3 regions of the Mesorhizobium sp. M4B.F.Ca.ET.017.02.2.1 genome follow, and region 1 is predicted to be linked to each of the others. Evidence: riboswitches for the same ligand, from Rfam matches in the RefSeq annotation. Region 1 holds a riboswitch; each other region holds the start of a gene.
What was found. Region 1 has a riboswitch for cobalamin ahead of EN738_RS10560 (aromatic ring-hydroxylating dioxygenase subunit alpha). Riboswitches for the same ligand answer to the same signal wherever they lie in the genome.

Region 1 (10,662 bases):
CAGCAGCTTGTAGACCGGCGAGCTGGTGTCGCGCGTCGACGACGTCTGCGTGGTGTCGACGTTGGCGGCCGGCCGCTGACTGTTGATGTCGGTCCCGCCGACATTGTCGTTGCGGGCATAGGCGCTACCGGCGGCGATCAAAAGTGCGGCGGCAGTAAGAGCAATCTTCTTCATTTTGGGTACTCCTGGATTTGCGTCGGAGCGGCGGGCCAGCCGCCGCGTCCGGCTTCCGTTTGGCCACGACCCGAACCGGAGGTCCGGGATCGCGGTCCGGTCGGTTTAGTTGTTGCCGAAGAGGTTACGGTCGCTGCCCTGGTTGGCGGGCTGCTCGGCGGCCGGTTCCGACTTCTTGATCGATGCCGTGTACGAGCTGTCGACGGCAGCAGCGGGCTGATTGGCACCGTTGGAACCGTAATTGTCGCTGCCACCAGCAAAGGCGCTGCCGGAAATGGCCAGAAGGGCGGCGGCAGTAAGAGCAATCTTTTTCATTTTTGGTACTCCAGTATATTTTTTCCGTCCGTCTAGCGGCGTGTCTTGGGAGGAAATCGCGTCGTTCGGACAGCCCCGATGTGGGAGAGCCATCGGCCGCTTTCCAATCACGAAGTTTTTCCGTCTGGCCTATGAATCTGCACCTTGAAATTGTACCAAGGCCATCTACACGCAATGAATTACGAAGCAATATCAAGTGGTTGTTTGAATCGCCCATCGGGCCAAGTGACGATTCCGAAGATCTGCGTTCACACCGTCCTGCACGCATTGTCAACAGAAACGAACCGTTCGGTTCGATTTTAGGATCTCCTAATAGTCACTTTTCTATACTGTTAACCAATTCAGAACCGCCCAGGGAACACGGTTTTCTCCGCCTCGATTCGCATGCCGGCAGCGTGTGACATCGGTCGCCTTGCAGGGCCAATATCAAGCATCATGGGTCGTGTCGCGCCGCATGGATGCGATGTCGTTTTCATGCCGATGGCGCGGCGGCTGTCGTGATTAAGATCAGATTATCTCAGGTGCTGCCCCGTGACGACGGGACGGAGAATTGGGAAGCCGGTCAGAACCCGGCGCTGCCCCCGCAACGGTGGTGGAGTTCAAAGTCGCGACGGGAGACCACTGGGCCATCGGCCTGGGAAGGTGCCGCGACCGCCCGTCAGGGCACTCCAGAGCCCGGAAACCAGCCAGGGATACTTGAACTCGGCTGATCGCGGTGGGCGGTCAAGAGGCGGATGGTGCGTGCCCGGCCATGCCGGCGGCGGTCGTTCTTCTCAATCACCACCAGTTCAGTCCTTGAAGCGGTGCGACAAACGCGAGGACAGGACATGGATGCGCGCAACGACATGCTGAGGCTGCTGCACGGCCGCAGGCCGGGCTTTTCGCTGGAACAGCCCTTCTATACCGACCCGGACTATTTCAAGCTCGACATGGAGCTGATCTGGTACCGCGACTGGCTGTTCATCGGCCACGATTGCGAATTGCCGAAGCCGGGCAGCTACATCACCGCGCAGGTCGGCGACTATCCGGTGGTTCTGGTTCGCGACCAGCAAGGCAGGGTCAATGCCTTCCATAACTCCTGCCGCCATCGCGGCAGCCGCGTCTGCAACGCCGAGAAGGGCACCGCGGCGAAGCTCGTCTGCCCCTATCATCAATGGACCTACGAGCTCGACGGCAGGCTGCTGTTCGCCCGCCAGATGGCGGATGGTTTCGACAAGAGCCAGTTCGGCCTGAAGCCGGTCGCCTGCGAGAGCGTCGGCGGCTACATCTTCATCTGCCTGGCGAAAGAGCCAGCCGATTTCGCGCCGATGCGCGCCATGATCGAACCCTATCTCCTGCCGCATCGATTGACTGAGGCGAAGGTCGCTTTCGAATCGACCATCGTCGAGAAGGGCAACTGGAAGCTGGTCTGGGAAAACAACCGCGAGTGCTATCACTGCGCCGGCAACCATCCCGAACTCTGCAAGACCTTCCCCGAGGCGCCGACCGTGACCGGCGTGCATGGTGCCGAAAGCGATCCCGAGATGCAGGCGCATTGGGCGAAATGCGAGGCGGCGGGCCTGCCGAGCAAGTTCCGCATCGACCCGGCGGGACAGTATCGCGCCACCCGCGCGCCGCTCTTGCGCGACGCCGTCAGCTACACGATGAGCGGCAAGCGCGCGGTGAGGAAGAACCTTTCCACGAGCGTCTCGGCGGACCGCATCGGCACGTTGATGCACTATCACTATCCGACCACCTGGAACCATATCCTGATCGACCATGCCGTCACCTTCCGGGTGCTGCCGATCAGCGCCACCGAAACCGCGGTGACGACGAAATGGCTGGTCCACAAGGATGCGGTGGAAGGCGTCGATTACGATCTTGCCGAACTCACCCATGTCTGGACCGAGACCAACGACCAGGATCGCCGCATCGTCGAGGAAAACGCTTTCGGCATCCTCTCGCCGGCCTATGAGCCCGGCCCCTATTCGGAGCAGCATGAGGGCGGCGTCATCCAGTTCGTCGAATGGTACGCCTCCTTCATGGGCCCGCGCCTTGCCGAAGGCGGCCGGCCGGCGCTGCGCAGCGTTGCCTAGCACATGGCGCCCAAAAGTGTTGAGCGGTTTTGGGATCACGACATGTGCAGAATGAAAAGGACCAAGGGATGAACGCGATGACGGATCTCGCCCTCTATCGCCATCTCGACGAGATGGCGCCCTGGAACGACCGGCTGCAGGTGCTGGAGGTGATCGGCGTCAGCGACGAGGCGCCGGACGTCAAGACCTTCACCTTCCGCTCCGACAACCAGACCTGGTTCCGCTACAAGCCCGGCCAGTTCGTGACGCTGGAACTGCCGACCGCCGACGGACCGCTGATGCGCACCTACACGCTGTCCTCATCGCCCTCGCGGCCGTTCTCGATCGCGGTGACGGTGAAGGCGCAGGCCGGCAGCATCGGCACGCGCTGGATGTTCGACAATCTCAAGCCCGGCGCCCATGTGAAGGCCTATGGCCCGGCCGGCGATTTCTCGCTGCACAGCCATCCGGCGGCCAAGTACCTGTTCATCTCGGCCGGCTCCGGCGTAACACCGATGATGTCGATGCTGCGCTGGCTGAACGACTGCGCGCCCTGGACCGATGTCGGCTTCGTCAACTGCGCGCGCAGGGCGGACGAGATCATCTTCCGCAAGGAGCTTGAATTGCTGGGCAGCCGCATGCCCGGCCTGTCGCTCGGCTTCATGATCGAGGAACGCTCCAGCCGCGAGGGCTGGTTCGGTCATATGGGCCGCATCGACGCCATTCGCCTGCCGCTGCTCGCTCCCGACTTCCGCGAGCGCGAGATATTCTGCTGCGGCCCCGACCCGTTCATGCGCGCGGTGCGGCAGATGTTGGAGGCGGCGGGCTTCGACATGGCCAAGTATCACCAGGAAAGCTTTGCCGCGCCGGCGGTGGAGGAAGTGCCGGCGCCGTTCGCGCTGCCGGGCGACGGCGGCGTCGAGACCCCCGTCGAGGCCGCGACGCCGGTGCGCTTCTCGCTTTCCGACGTCGACGCCGAATGCCTTGCCGGACAGACCGTGCTGCAGACGGCGCGCGCCTCTGGCGTCAGGATCCCGGCCGCCTGCGAGTTCGGCCTCTGCGGCACCTGCAAGGTCAGGAAGGTCTCTGGCGAGGTCGCGATGAGCCACAATGGCGGCATTCTCGATCACGAGATCGACGACGGCTTCATCCTTGCCTGCTGCTCGAGGCCGCTGACGCGGCTGGAAATCGAGGCCTGATTCCGCCGCGTCGACCCCAAAAATGGCAAGCGGCCTGCCGTGTCCGTCGTCTTGCCAAGCCAGAACCGAGTGTTTACAGGCCTTCCTCGGGGAGAGCGGCCGCCGCAAAGGCGGTTGCTTGCGCGAGTTATGAAGTGGGGCAGAGCAATGCCGCAAGCCAATGTCTACGCAGTCGCGAGCAAGGATATCGTTTTCGAATCCTTCGACGGCGAAGCTGTCGTGCTTGATCTGGCGAGCGGGAAATATTTCGGCTTCTCCGATTCGGGCAGCCGGGTCTGGCAGGCGCTGTCTTCGGGCGTCGGTGCGCAGGCGCTGGCCGGATCGATAGCCGGCGCAGCGGCTATCGGCGCGACCGGGCTTGACGCCTTCATTGCGCAATTGGTCGAGCTCGGACTGCTGGTGCCTTCCGATGGCACGGCGCAGCCGCTGCCGGACGAACTGGCTGCCGAACTTGCGGCGGCAAACGAGCCGCTCAATGTGAGCGTCCACGACGATCTCGCCGACCTCATCATCGTCGACCCGATCCACGAGGTCGAGGAGCCTCTCGGCTGGCCGGCGGTCAAGCAGGCATCCTGAGAGATCGGCAGCACGTCGGCCGAGCCGGGATAGACCATGCCGCGTGTGACCCTTGAGACACTGCCGGACTACGCCCGCTATCTCATCGCGGCCGCCGAAGACGCGGCGCTCTTTCCGGTCACGCGCAAAGTCCGCCTGCCCGCCCTTGAACTGACCGTGCATCTCGAGCCCGGCGCGCTGGCCGAAGCGCTTGGCCATGCCTTTGTCGAGGCCGGGGACGATCAACCGGGATTGCCCGCTTGCCGCATTTTCGTAGGCCATCCCGGCATTGGCGGCATGCCCGAGCCGGCACGATGGGGGGACGCGCATTTCACCGAACACGGTTTCGCGCAGCGTCTCGCCGGCGCCGGTTTGCGCGGCCACTACTTTCACGATCTCGATTTCTGGAAGGTCTACGATCCGCAGCGGCGCGTCGGCGTGCAGTTGATGCGAGCGGCGGATGCCTTTCCGCCGTGGGAGACGGGTTCGCCGCTGCGCGCCTTCCTGCACTGGGAATACGGCGCGCGCGGTATGCGGCTCGCCCATGCCGGCACGCTCGGTGCCGACGGCAGCGGCGTGCTGCTCGCCGGCGCGGGCGGCGCCGGAAAATCAGGCACGGTCGTAGCCGGGCTGCTCAACGGGCTCGACAGTGTCGGCGACGACTATGTGCTGGTCGATCTTTCGAGCAGTGTGACTGCCCGGCCGCTATTTTCGGTGCTCAAGCAGGACCCGAAGGGATTTGCCCGGCTCGGACTGAAAGACCGACTGGGCAGCGACAGGCCGCTCAACTGGCAAGGCAAGCATGTTTTCCACATAGGGGATATCGCCTCCAGGCCGATCCCCGGCACGCTGGACATCGTTGCGCTGATGGTGCCACATATCGGCGCTGGTGGGGCAAGCTCGATCATGCCGATGTCGCGCAGGGACGCCATGATTGCGCTGGCGCCGTCGGGGATCGCGCAGATGCCGGGCGAGCGGGAAAGCGGCTTTCGCTTCTTCAGCGATCTTACGCGACTGCTGCCGTGCTACCGTCTGTCCCTGGGCACGGATCCCGGCGAGATCGCCGGCACCGTTGCGGATTTCCTAGCGCGGGGCGCTTCGTGAAACTGAGCGTGATCATGCCGGTCTACAACCGCGAGCGCTATGTCGTCCCGGCATTGCGTTCGCTGCTCAGGCAACGCGACGCCGCCGATCTCGACATCATCGTCATCGACGACGGCTCGACCGACGGTTCAGCCGACGCCGTGCGCTCGATGATTGGCGGGAGCCCCTGCATCCGCCTGTTCCAGCAACAGAACGCGGGCGTGACCCGAGCCCGCAACACCGGGCTCAGGCTGCTCAAGCCGGACACCGAGCTGGTCTCTTTCCTCGATTCCGACGACATCTCGCCGGCCGGGCGGTTCGAGGCCGATGTCGAGCTGTTCCGGAAAGATCCCGGCCTTGAGCTCAGCTATTCGAGAATGATGCTGGTCGACAACATCGATGACGAGCGGCTGGAGCCGGCCGCGGACAGCTACCGCATCACCGTCCGCGGCATCCACCTGTCCTCGGCGATCTTCTCGCGCCGCCTGGTCGAGCGCATTGGCTGGTTCGACGAGGAGTTCGCCCAGGCCGAAGACACGGACTATCTGCTTCGCGGCTTCGAGATTGGCCCCCGTTATGTGCTCCCGGAAACGGTGGCGCTCTATTACCGCCGGCATCCCGGCAACATGACCAAGCAGGAAGATGTCCAGTCGCGCGAGTTCCTGCGCGCCATCTACAAATCGATGAAGCGGCGCAGGGCCAACCCGTCGCTGCGGCCGATCGAGGGCATCTTCGAACTCGACAAGCTGACCGACTGGCGGTTCATGTGATGAGCGGATATGGCGTCGTCATTCCGGCCTTCAATGCCAGCACCACAATAGCCGAGACGCTGCGATCGGTGGCGGCGCAGACCGTTCGGGCGGAACTGGTCGTGATCGTCGACGACGGGTCGACCGATGACCTCGCTTCCGCGATCGTCGGCGCCGATCTTCCGGTCAAGCTGTTGCGGCAGGACAATGCCGGGCCAGGCAGCGCAACCACCCGAGGCATCGCGGCGCTGTCGACGCCGTTTGTCGCCACGCTCGACGCCGACGATCTGTGGCTGCCGACCAAGATCGAGGCGCAGCTCGCCTATCTCGAACGGTCTCCGCAAACTGCGGGCGTCTTCACCCATCAGCGCAATTTCCGTCATGACCAGCCCGATCTGCCCGACCCGACCGCGACGCCTGGCTGGTCGCGCACGACGATGGTGATCCGTCGTTCGGTCGCAGACGCCGTCGGGCCGATCGTCGACCCGCCGGGCGGCCGCGGCGAGATGATCGACTGGATCGCCCGGGTGCGCGAAGCGGGCTTCGCCCTCGACATGCTGGATGAGGTGCTGGCGCTCAGGCGTATCAGGCCGGGCAGCCTGTCCTATGGGCGCGATGCCGCGCGCGATCGCGGCTATCTGGAAGTTGTACGAGCGGCGATGCTGCGCCGGGCGCAAAGCAAGCAGGGCTCCGGCTGATGGCCAGGATCCGCGCTGTCGGTCGCCGCTTTCCCGACTATGGCTGGTCCTGGCCCACCGGAGGGCTCGACCGGCTGCTCAAGGCGGCTCTGCTTCACGACGAGAACGCCGCCCGCGATCGCGCCGCAGGCTGGCTTGACGACAACGACATCGACCACGTCTCCTTCAGGGAGCATCGGCTGCTCGCGGCGATCTCCGACCGGTTCGGCCGCAGGCTCGCCGGCCACGCCGCCTATCCGCGGCTCGTCGGCCTGCAGAAGATGCTGTGGACCAAGTCGCGCATGGCGATGCGCGAGGCCGAGCCAGTGCTGAAGGCGATGGCCGATGCCGGTTGCGCGGTCATGCTGATCAAGGGCGCCAGCCGCATCGCCGTCAACGTCTCGGCGCAGCGTGGCCGCGTGGCGCACGACATCGACATACTGGTGCGCCCGCAGGACATGGAAATTGCCTTCGACGTGCTGCGCGGCCGCGACTGGCAGATCGCCACTGGCGTCAGCCCGCAATATCTCAGGACCAGGCTTGCATCGCTGCGCTCGATGAATTTCTACAAGGGCAATTACGGCGACATCGACCTGCACCAGCTCGCCTATGACGGCTCGCAGCAGAGCGCCGAGGACGACCTCGCGATCTGGCGGCGGGCGGTCCCGGCCGAGTTCAGCGGCGTCGCCGTGCTGGTGCCGTCGCCCGCCGACCGCATCGCGCTCGCCATCGCGCATGGCGGCCTCGACGCCCACACCCACAGCGACTGGCTGGTCGACTGCGCGGTGGCCATCGAGGGCGCCGACGTCGACTGGGACGTGTTCCTCGACATTGCCGCCAGGCGCGGTCTGGCGGTCGCCGCCGCGGTGGCGCTGTCCTATCTCGCGCTGGAGATCGGCATTGCGGTGCCGGACGAAGTGCTGGCACGGGTGATGGAGATGGCCGACCGCCGCGGTATGTCGCGCTGGTCGTCCGTCCTGCAGGCCAAGCCGCGCACCGACTTCGGCGGGCTGACCTGGCTGTCGCGCGGATTTGCCAAGCAGCTTCGGCTGCAGCGCAAGAAGGGAAGATTGCGGCAGGCAGAGCCCGACGTCGTCTGGCGCGGCAAAGCCACGACAGCAGGAAAAACCGCCGAGGCCGCTCCCTTCGTGCTTTCGCAGGGCATAGCCGGTCCGCCGGGCGCCGCGCGGGAAATGATGCTGGACGTCGTCGTGCGGATTGCCGTGCCGCCGGTGCGGCGGCGTATCGAAATGGAGATCAATGCGGCCGACCGTCACGTCGCGCGGTTGCGCTCGATGGCGATCAGCCGCGCCGGTGGCGAACGGACCTTGCGCTTTCGCGGCAAGGTGAAGCTCGACCAGACGGTGCAGGGTCTGGTCCTCGAGGCGCGACCGTCGCGACAGTTCCGCGTCTGGGACAACGAGCAGGCCGTCGCCACCTATGGCGCGCTGCCGTTCCAGCTCATTTCGGCAAAATTCTCCCCCGCCGACTGAGGCACCGGGCTCTCACACCCCGTAGCGCTCGGTGCGGATGAGGTCGGCCGGCATGTCGGCATCGATCAGCGCCTGGGCGGCGGCCGAGACGAAGGCATTCGAACCGCAGACGAAGGCGAGCGTCGGCGCCTTGGGCAGCCGCTCCATGGCCTGCACCATCATCGCCGCGTCGACGCGCCGGGAATAGTCCGACGGCCGCTGGGCCGGCTCGCGCGTCAGCGTCAGCACAAGGTCGAAACCGTCGCGCCGGTCGTCGAGGCGGATCAGCTCGTCGCGGAAGATCACCTCGTCCCAGACCCGCGCCGAAAACACGAGCGCCGCCGGCGCGGCCGATTTCTGCAGGGCGCGGTGGCGCACCATCGCCATCAGCGGCACCACGCCGGAGCCGCCGCCGACCAAAAGGATCGGCCCGCCATCGCTGGCCGACCAGATGAAATGGCCGCCGAGCGGCCCGCGCAATTCGATCTCGTCGCCCACCGCCGCCACCTCGTGGAAGAAGGGCGACACCTCGCCATCCTCGAGCCTCTCGATCGCCAGCTCGATCGTCCCGCCGCTCTCCGGCGCCGAGGCGATGGAGTAGGAGCGGCGCGCCTGATAGCCGTCCGGCGCCGTCAGCCTGACGTCGACATGCTGTCCGGCCTGGTGGACGAAAGGCCGAGACAGCTTGAAGAAGAAGCTCGTGACACGCGGCGTGCGTTTCTCGATGCGAATGATCTTCGCCGTCTGCCAGGGCGATTGCGCGGCCGATGCCTCGCTCATGGATCGCCCGAATAGCGCTGCTCGCGCCACGGGTCGCCATAGATATGGTAGCCGCGCAATTCCCAGAAGCCCGGCTCGTCGCGCTCGGTGAACTGCAGCCCGTTCAGCCATTTCGCCGACTTCCAGAAATAGAGATGCGGCACCAGGAGCCGCGCCGGTCCGCCATGGTCCGGCGTGATCGGCTTGCCCTCGTAGAGCAGCGCCACCATCGCCTTGCCGTCGAGCAGATCCTTGGCCGGCACATTGGTGGTGTAGCCGTCGAACGACAGCGCCAGCGTGTAGGCGGTCGGCGGCGCGATGCCGGCATCGGCGAGGATGTCGTCGACCAGCACGCCTTGCCAGGCGGTGTCGAACTTGGTCCAGGCGGTCACGCAATGGATGTCCCGCGTCATCCTGGTCAGCGGCAGCGCGTTGAACTCGGTCCAGTTCCATTTCTTGATCGGGCGAGGGCCGTGCTAGAGGGTGAACGACCAGTCCTCGGTGCGCACATGCGGCGTCGGCCCGGCCGACAGCACCGGGAAGCCCTGCTGGAGATACTGGCCCGGCGGGATGCGCGCGTCATGGTCCGTGGGGGGACGCCGTCCGGAACCGAAACCACGGGTGACCATCAGCACATCCCTTTGCGCCGGCCGCCTGCCGGCCCAGCGCAATGTTCTCGAAGATGTCGCGGCGGGCAACAGAAAAATGCCGGCGGCAGGCCTTGTGGCTGGCCTGTCGCCGACGCCAGGGCTCAGCCGGCGGCGAAGGGCACGGCGACGAAGATCTGCGCGTCGCCGCGGTCGACGAGCAGCAGCACCGACTTGCGGCCGGACTTGCCGGCCTCTGCGATCGCCTGGTTCGCCTGCCTGGCGCTCTTCACCGGCGTCCGGTCGACGGCGACGATGACATCGCCCGGCTCGAGGCCGGCGGCCGAAGCCGCCTTGTCCGGATTGACGCGCTCGACCAAAGCGCCGCGCTGATTGTCGGCCAGGTTCAACTCCTCACGGACATCGGGCGTGATATCGGTAAGGCCAAGGCCGAGAGACGGCACGCGCAGGCCTTCGCCGGCCGACGGCTTGCCGCCCTCGCCATTGGCTGCGGTCTTGGTGTCTTCCGCATTGCGGCCGACATCGGCGGAAATCTGCACGGTCTTGCCGTTGCGCCAGACATCGAGCGTTTCCTTGGCGCCGGGCGAGACGTCGGCGACGGCACGTGACAGGTCCTTCGGATCCTTTATCGCCTCGCCGGCAAAGCCGGTGATGACGTCGCCGGTGGCAATGCCGGCCTTGGCCGCGGGCGACCCTTCGGTGACCGCGGCGACGAGCGCGCCGCCCGGATGGTCGAGGCCCATGGCGCTCGCCACGTCCTGCGTCACCGGCTGGATCTGCACGCCGAGATAGCCGTACTCGATGTCGCCGCCCTTCATCAGCTTGGCGACCACCTTCTGCGCCTGGTCGGACGGAATGGCGAAGCCGACGCCGACGCTGCCGCCATTGGGCGAAAAGATGGCGGTGTTGATGCCGACGACATTGCCGCCGACATCGACCAGCGGGCCGCCGGAATTGCCGTGGTTGATCGGCGCATCGATCTGGATGAAATCGTCGAACGGACCGCTGTTGAGGTCG
Region 2 (3,755 bases), on a different contig from region 1:
ACAAGGCTTCTGGATGAAGGAAAAGATATCGCTCGCCATGGCCAGGCGCATCGCGCTCGGCGCGCAAGGTTTCACCGACCCGCAGCCGGGCGGCACGCCGGACCGCCGCCACCTCGCCCGCGTGCTGTCCCGCACCGGCCTGCTGCAGATCGATTCCGTCAGCGCCGTGGTGCGCGCCCACTATATGCCGCTCTATTCGCGCCTCGGCCCCTACCCGCTTTCCCTGCTCGACAACGCCGCGCTCACGCGCAGGCGCACCGTCTTTGAATATTGGGCGCATGAGGCCTCCTTCCTGCCGGTCGAGACCTGGCCGCTGCTGCGCTGGCGCATGCAGCGCGCCGAACAGGGCGAGGAAATGTATCTCGGCCTCGCGAAATGGGGCCGTGAGCAGCGCCAGATGATTGACGAGATCTACAACGAGGTCGCCGAACGCGGGCCGATCGCCGCCTCCGACATAGAAGGCCACAAGGGCAATGGCGGCTGGTGGGGCTGGAGCGCGGCCAAGCACGCCTTCGAGTGGCTGTTTTGGGCCGGCCGCATCACCACCGCCTACCGGCGCGGCTTCGAGCGCTACTACGATTTGCCGGAGCGCGTGCTGCCGCAGGCCGTGCTCGACCTGCCGGTTCCCTCCGTCGAGGACGCGCATCGCGAATTGCTGCGCATTTCAGCCCGCGCGCACGGCATCGCCACCTACAGCGACCTGCGCGACTATTTTCGTCTGGCGCCCGGCGACACGAAGGACCGCATCGAGGAACTGGTCGAGACGGGCGATCTGCTGCCGATGCGGGTCGAAGGCTGGGACAAGCCGGCCTATCTCCACAAGGACGCCCGCATCCCGCGCAAGATCGAGGCGCGCGCCCTGCTCGCGCCGTTCGATCCCGTCGTTTTCGAACGCACCCGCACCGAAAAGCTCTTCGACTTCCGCTACCGCATCGAGATCTACACGCCGGCCGAAAAGCGCCAATACGGCTACTACGTGCTGCCCTTCCTGCTCGGCGACCGGATCGTCGCCCGCGTCGATCTGAGGGCCGATCGCCCGGCTAGCGTGCTGCGCGTCCATGCCGCCTATGCCGAGGCCGGCGCTCCGCCCGAAACGGCCGGTGAACTCTTCGAGGAATTGAAGCAGATGCAGGGCTGGCTTGGGCTTGAGCGCATCGAAGTGACGCCGGCCGGCGATTTGGGGCCGGCGCTGGCTGGCGAGATAAGATAGCCAACCCCTGCAGCCTCTGTCATACACGCTCCAACAAACCTCGTAGGTTGTGCAATGGCATCGGACAAAGTGCTCGACATGATCCATGGCGCATTGATTGCGCATGGGATCGATGCAGTGCGTAGAGATCAGGACGTTCTGCTACAGTCGAGGCAACTTCGGTTTGAGGCTGAGGTATTCGAGGCGGAAGCTGGCCGGCTGGTCCTCGAAATCTACATTTTTTCCCCACTGCTTGATGTTCAGCCGGTCATTGAATCCTTTGCTGGCTTCGGTGACACGCGAGAACAAGAATTAAATCAGGCGTTTGAAAAATTTCTTCGTGGCGTTTTCCACGTGGCGATCGAGGGACTGGCTGATCATGTCTGCGACAACATGCAGGCCGAAGTAGAGGTTTGGCAGCAAAGCATCCCAGTTGGAAGATCTGGCAAAAGAATGTTCGCTGGAAAATCTATGGTGGACAGGTCATTTCCCAGGCCACCACCGAGCTTAATTCGCTGAACCGGGGTTATCCAACGTTCTACGCCAAGCTGGAAAAGCTGTTCACAGCTTCCGTTTCCCCTGGCAGTCACTTTGTACGCACCTTTTTTGCAGCCTTGAAAGGCGAGCTTATTTGCACCGAGGTCCTTCTGGATAATAAGGTTTGGCAAGAAGGACAGGACCTAGCCCTCAGCCATGACTGGGACCACGGCGATGGTTATCAAGCAGTCCGGCAAGTTATCCTGGCCCTGCCGATTGGCGGCACATGACAGCCTCTGACCGACATAGCCATGTCGTAGCCGCGCGTTGACACATCTGCCCGCAGAAGCCTAAATCCATGGCCAGACGGTCTCCTCCCGGCAAAAGGAGGAGCCAAGAGGGAATGCGGTGCGGGAAAAATGCCCAAATCCGCGGCTGTCCCCGCAACTGTAAGCGAAGAGCCAAGGCCGAAAGCCACTGGGATGTTCCCCGGGAAGGCGGCTAACCAAGGCGATGACCCGCGAGCCAGGAGACCTGCCGTCTGCGAGAAAAGAATCCGATCGCCCGGCGGGTTTCCGGGCAAGGAGCCTGATTTGGAGCGCGACAGCAGTTTTCCGGCTGATAGAGCGGACATACCGTCCGGCGACGACGATGGTCCGGCCGGCGTGACCGTCATCGTCTGCTCGTCCTGCCGCGACGAGACCGGTTCCGATGCCCATCCGCGCGCCGGCGCGCTGCTTGCCGAGGACACGCGCCGGGCGGCTTCCGGCGAAAAGATCAACATCCGCACCGTCGAATGCCTCGGCAATTGCAAGCGCCGACTGAGCGCGGCACTTCTGCGCGATGGCTGCTGGAGCTACGTCTTCGGCGACCTGACAGCGACCAGCGGCGCCGACCTCGTTGCTGGCGCAAAGCTCTTCGCCACCTCGACCGACGGCCTCATCCCGTGGCGCGGCCGGCCCGATTCCCTGAAGCGCGGCCTTGTTGCCCGCATCCCTCCCCTCGACCTGCTGAAGGACTGACCATGACCGCATCCGTCTCCCGTGTTCCCTGCACCGTCGTTACCGGCTTCCTGGGCGCCGGAAAGACGACGCTGATCCGCAACCTGCTCGAGAACGCCAAAGGCAAGCGGCTGGCGATCATCGTCAACGAGTTCGGCGATGTCGGCATCGACGGCGAAATCCTCAAGGGCTGCGGCGTCGATGCCTGCCCGGAGGAAAACATCGTCGAACTGGCCAATGGCTGCATCTGCTGCACCGTCGCCGACGATTTCGTGCCGGCGCTCGACCAGATCCTGTCGCGGACGCCGAAGGTCGATCACATCCTGATCGAAACCTCAGGCCTCGCGCTGCCGAAGCCGCTGGTCCAGGCCTTCCAGTGGCCGAGCGTGAAGAGCCGCGTCACTGTCGATGGCGTCATTGCCGTGGTCGACGGCCCGGCCCTGGCAGACGGCCGCGTCGCTTCCGACATGGACGCGCTGCAGGCACAGCGCGCGGCGGATGACTCGCTCGACCATGACGATCCGGTCGAAGAAGTGTTCGAGGACCAGATCGCCTGCGCCGACCTGATCATCCTGTCGAAGAGCGATCTGATGGACGCCGCCGGCTCGGCGCGCGCCAACGCCGTCATCGGCGAGCATGTGGCTCGCGCCGTCAAGGTCGTGCCGACCGCCCAGGGCAAGGTCGACCCGTCCGTGCTGCTCGGCCTTGGCCTCGCCGTCGAGGACGACATCGAGAACCGCAAGACCCATCACGATGACGAGCTCGACCACGAGCATGACGATTTTGACTCCTTCGTCATCGACATCCCGTCGATCGCCAATCCGGATGAACTGGCACAACGCGTCGCCACCGCTGCCGAACAGGAGAATGTGCTGCGCGTGAAGGGATTCGTCGAGGTCGGCGGCAAGCCGATGCGGCTTTTGCTGCAGGCCGTCGGGCCACGTGTCAACCATTACTACGACCGCGCGTGGACGGCCGAGGACGATCGCCGCTCGCGCCTCGTCGTCATCGGCCTGAAGGGGCTGAACCGCCCGGCGATCGAGCGTATCCTCGCCGGCTGAGGCAAACCCGAACCGCCATGCACATCC
Region 3 (3,755 bases), on a different contig from region 1:
CGGTGACGAGATCGGCCGCCTCGACGAGCAGCGGCTTGGCGTTTCGGCCGGTGACGATGATATGCAGGTCAGCACGGCGCGCCTTCAGCGCGGCAACGACCTTTTCCAGATCGAGATAGTCGTAGCGCAGCGCGATGTTGAGCTCGTCGAGCACGACAAGGCTGATCGACGGATCCGCCATCAGCTCCAGTGCTTTTGCCCAGGCGGCCTCGGCGGCGGCGATATCGCGCTTCAGGTCCTGCGTCTCCCAGGTGAAGCCCTCGCCCATCGCATGCCAGACGACGCGGTCGCCGAAGGCGGCGAAGGCGTCCTTCTCGCCGGTATGCCATTTGCCCTTGATGAACTGCACGACGCCGACGCGCCTGCCGTAGCCGAGCATCCTGAGCGCCAGCCCGAAGGCGGCCGTGGTCTTGCCCTTGCCCGGGCCGGTGTTGACGATCAGCAGCCCCTTCTCGATCGTCTTTGCCGCCACCTCGGCATCCTGCACAGCCTTGCGCTTGGCCATCTTGGCGCGGTGGCGCTCGGCATCCTTGTCATCGGTCTCAGTCATCTCACTTCACCTTCAGCGGCAGACCGGCCACCATCAGCAGCACCGTATTGGCGACGGCGGCGACCTGCTGGTTGAGCCGGCCGGCCGCATCGCGAAACCGCCTCGCCAGCGCATTGTCGGGCACGATGCCCAGGCCGACCTCGTTGGACACCACGAACCACGGCCCGCGCGGCCGCGATAGAACATCCACAAGCCGCCGGCATTCCGCATCGAGGTCGCGCTCGGCCAGCATATGATTGGTCAGCCACAGAGTCAGGCAGTCGATCAAGACGGGTTGGTGGTCAGGCAGCGCCTCGATCGCGGCGGCAAGATCGAGCGGCGCGTCGACCGTCGCCCAGCCCTCGCCGCGACGCGCCCGATGCAGCGCGATGCGCTCGCGCATCTCATCGTCATAGGCTTCCGCGGTGGCGATGTAAGCCCATGGCGAGGGACTCGCCGTCACCAGGGTTTCGGCATGCGCACTCTTGCCGGAGCGCGCACCGCCGATGATGAAGGTCAGTCCCCTGCGATCAGGCAAAGCTGTCGCGCAGGCTGGTGGCCGTGCCGGTGAAGCGGCCGCGCACCACGCCGACGGCAGCGCCCAGCACCAGCCAGAACACCAGGTCGGTGACCGTCACCGCCACCACGAACTGGTGATGCAGGCCTTCGGGAATCGGCGTCTCGAAGCTTTCCGGCTGCGGCGCGCCGACGATGTGCGGCGCGACGATCAGGGCCACGGCCAGGATCGCCAGCGGCAGCGACTTGCGGAAAGCGATCAGGCCGAGTCCGGCGGCGGTCGCGACCGCTGTCGCCGTCCACCAGATCTGGCGCGGCAGGAGTTCGGCGGCCGGCATCGCCGGCAGTTCCGGCGGCAGGCCGAGGCCCGGCGCCAGCGTGAACACGGCAAAGCCGGCGAGACCCCAGAACACGCCCTGGCGCCAGTTGCCGATACCACCGGCGAATTCCGAAACCGCGACCAGGATCAGCGCGAAGCCGATGCCGGTGACGATGTTGGCGACGACGTTGAAGGCGAAACGCTCGAAGCCGTCGGCCGGTGCCCAGCCCTCGTCTTCCGCTGGCGCGGCCGCTTCGGCCGGAGCCGGCGCGGAACTCATGGCATTTCCGGCCGGAGCGGCGGAGCTCATGGCGTCGCCGGTCTCGGCAGGCGCCGCGGCATGATCATGATGATGGCCGCCGCCGGCCTGTTCGTAGACTTCCGCCTTGAGGATCAGCGGCACGGTTGCATAGGCCTGCAGGCAAGCGAGAACGACGCCGGCCACGAGCCCTGCAATCGCCGCGATGAACACGACGTTGCGAAACAGGTTCATGATGTCAGGCCCTTGTCAGTGGCAGGGAAACGCCATCGAGTGGCGGTAGTCGTGAGCTGCGTTGTGGACCGCATCGAGATGCGAGAAGCCGACAAAGCCGACGACGAAAATGCCGAGCAACGCGGCCATGGCCAGCTGCATGAAGCGCGACTGCGAGGAGACGGAGGTGCCGAGGGAGACGGAAGCGGTCGTCATGTCTTGTCCTTTCGCCCTCCACCCGAGGGCATAGAATTCAACGTTTCTGTCGCCGGCAGGTCTCCTGGCTCGCGGATCAGCGCCCTTCCCCACCTTCCCGAGGATTTTCCTCAGTGGTCTTGGAGAGGACTACCGCACACAGTTGCGGGGGCAGCCACGGCATTGGACGAATTCGCCCTCACCGCATTCCCTCTTGGCTCCAAAAACGGAACCGACGACGGCAGGACTATAGGCAGAATCGTCGCGCCCGGCAAACCAAATTCCGGCGGCCACCAGCGCAAATGCGCCACCGGGCCTAGCTGTCCGACGCGGCAATCCGCTCGGCAACCAGATGCTGCAGCCGCCACAGATGGCGGTCATGGATGCCGCGCTGCTCGAGGTTCTTCACCGTGTTGTAAAGATAGTCTGCGCCCGATCCCCAGTGCCCGCAGGATGTCGCCAGCCTTTCGACCACCTCTTTTTCCTCAAGCGGGCCGGCATAGGTTGTGCCCTTGCGGTTGATGACGAAGGCCAGTGCCCGCAACGTGCCGCCGTCGCTCGAAAGGTTGAGCAGGCGCGGATGGTAGCTGGTCGGCTTCAGTGTCACTTCGCGCCGCAGAACCTTGTCGAGCTGCTGGCGCCGGTCGGCGTCGCCAAGCCTGAAGGCGACGCCCTTGCACTGCCCGCCCCGGTCCAGCGCCATCATCAGGCCAGGCTGCTCCCTGGTGCCGCGCCAGCGCGTCATCTTCATGCAGAAGGACCTGTGCCAGCCGCGCGGGACCGCAACCCGTTCCTCGACATGATCGATCTCGGGCTTCCAGATCAGCGAGCCGTAGCCGAACAGCCAGAGCGGTTCGCTGCCAGGCAGCTCAGCCTCGAGCGTGTCCAGCATCGCTTCATAGTCGGCATCGTCCAGATGCATCGCGTTGGGATCAGGCCCGCTGTCCTCGACGACGCGAAAGCAGCGCGCGACCAGCTCCTCGGTGAGCGACATTGTCCTTGGCGGCATGAACTGTCCCTGGGCACCCGACTTGTGAAGCGCCGACCTTAGGGGCGGCGATTGCGTGCCACAATGGCCACGGCGCGAGCGATTGACAAACATCCTGGCCGGGTGTCGGCTGGACCATTCAGGGAGCCGCCTATGCAGCCCAAACCGAGCGACGACCTCTACACCGGCCTGACCAGGCTTGAGCCGACCCTGCCCTCGTCGGCCTATTGGGATGCCGGGGCTTACGGTCGTGACCTCGACGCGATCTGGTACAAAAGCTGGCTGCTGGTCTGCCGCGAGGCCGACCTTGCCCAGCCGCTGGCTTTCAGGACATTCCGCGTCGGCACGCAGGAGATCGTGGTGCTGCGCGACGAGGCCGGCGAATTGCGCGCCTTCCACAACACCTGCCGGCATCGCGGCTCGCAGCTTTGCCAGGAGAGCGAGGGAAGGCTGAAGGCCAGGCTGCTGACCTGCCCCTACCACGCCTGGTCCTATTCGCTGCGCGGCGACCTCGTGCGCGTGCCGTCGAAGTCGCTGCCCGAAGGCTTCGACAAGGCCGACTATCCGCTCTATGGCGTGGCGCTGTCGGTGTGGCGCGGCTTCGTCTTCATCAACCTCGCCGGAGATGCCGCCGGCTCGGCGGAAGCCTCCTTCGACCGGGCTTCCGGCAATCTCGCCAACTGGCCGCTGGAGACGCTGGTCACCGGCCATGCGCTGCGCAAGGTGATGAACTGCA

Region 2: linked by a shared signal. The riboswitch ahead of EN738_RS26165 (DUF1636 family protein) and the one ahead of EN738_RS10560 (aromatic ring-hydroxylating dioxygenase subunit alpha) in region 1 are both predicted to bind cobalamin.
Region 3: linked by a shared signal. The riboswitch ahead of EN738_RS19445 (CbtB domain-containing protein) and the one ahead of EN738_RS10560 (aromatic ring-hydroxylating dioxygenase subunit alpha) in region 1 are both predicted to bind cobalamin.

Annotation. Positions count from the first base shown of each region.
Region 1 covers NZ_RZOF01000061.1:11,504-22,165, forward strand. Annotated here, with positions in the region: gene EN738_RS10550 (DUF680 domain-containing protein) at 1-174, opposite strand, end outside; gene EN738_RS10555 (DUF680 domain-containing protein) at 280-489, opposite strand; cobalamin riboswitch at 992-1,195, shown strand; gene EN738_RS10560 (aromatic ring-hydroxylating dioxygenase subunit alpha) at 1,317-2,564, shown strand; gene EN738_RS10565 (hybrid-cluster NAD(P)-dependent oxidoreductase) at 2,642-3,742, shown strand; gene EN738_RS10570 (PqqD family peptide modification chaperone) at 3,890-4,318, shown strand; gene EN738_RS10575 (serine kinase) at 4,355-5,401, shown strand; gene EN738_RS10580 (glycosyltransferase family A protein) at 5,398-6,150, shown strand; gene EN738_RS10585 (glycosyltransferase family A protein) at 6,150-6,827, shown strand; gene EN738_RS10590 (nucleotidyltransferase family protein) at 6,827-8,299, shown strand; gene EN738_RS10595 (ferredoxin reductase) at 8,312-9,058, opposite strand; partial or broken gene EN738_RS10600 (sulfite oxidase-like oxidoreductase) at 9,055-9,666, opposite strand; gene EN738_RS10605 (DegQ family serine endoprotease) at 9,789-10,662, opposite strand, start outside.
Region 2 covers NZ_RZOF01000285.1:3,901-7,655, forward strand. Annotated here, with positions in the region: gene EN738_RS26155 (winged helix-turn-helix domain-containing protein) at 14-1,210, shown strand; gene EN738_RS26160 (DUF6348 family protein) at 1,265-1,708, shown strand; cobalamin riboswitch at 2,017-2,223, shown strand; gene EN738_RS26165 (DUF1636 family protein) at 2,260-2,688, shown strand; gene cobW (cobalamin biosynthesis protein CobW) at 2,691-3,728, shown strand; partial or broken gene EN738_RS26175 (cobaltochelatase subunit CobN) at 3,746-3,755, shown strand, end outside.
Region 3 covers NZ_RZOF01000164.1:1,736-5,490, forward strand. Annotated here, with positions in the region: gene cobO (cob(I)yrinic acid a,c-diamide adenosyltransferase) at 1-550, opposite strand, end outside; gene cobU (bifunctional adenosylcobinamide kinase/adenosylcobinamide-phosphate guanylyltransferase) at 552-1,067, opposite strand; gene EN738_RS19440 (CbtA family protein) at 1,060-1,857, opposite strand; gene EN738_RS19445 (CbtB domain-containing protein) at 1,873-2,052, opposite strand; cobalamin riboswitch at 2,089-2,283, opposite strand; gene EN738_RS19450 (gamma-glutamylcyclotransferase) at 2,348-3,040, opposite strand; gene EN738_RS19455 (aromatic ring-hydroxylating dioxygenase subunit alpha) at 3,173-3,755, shown strand, end outside.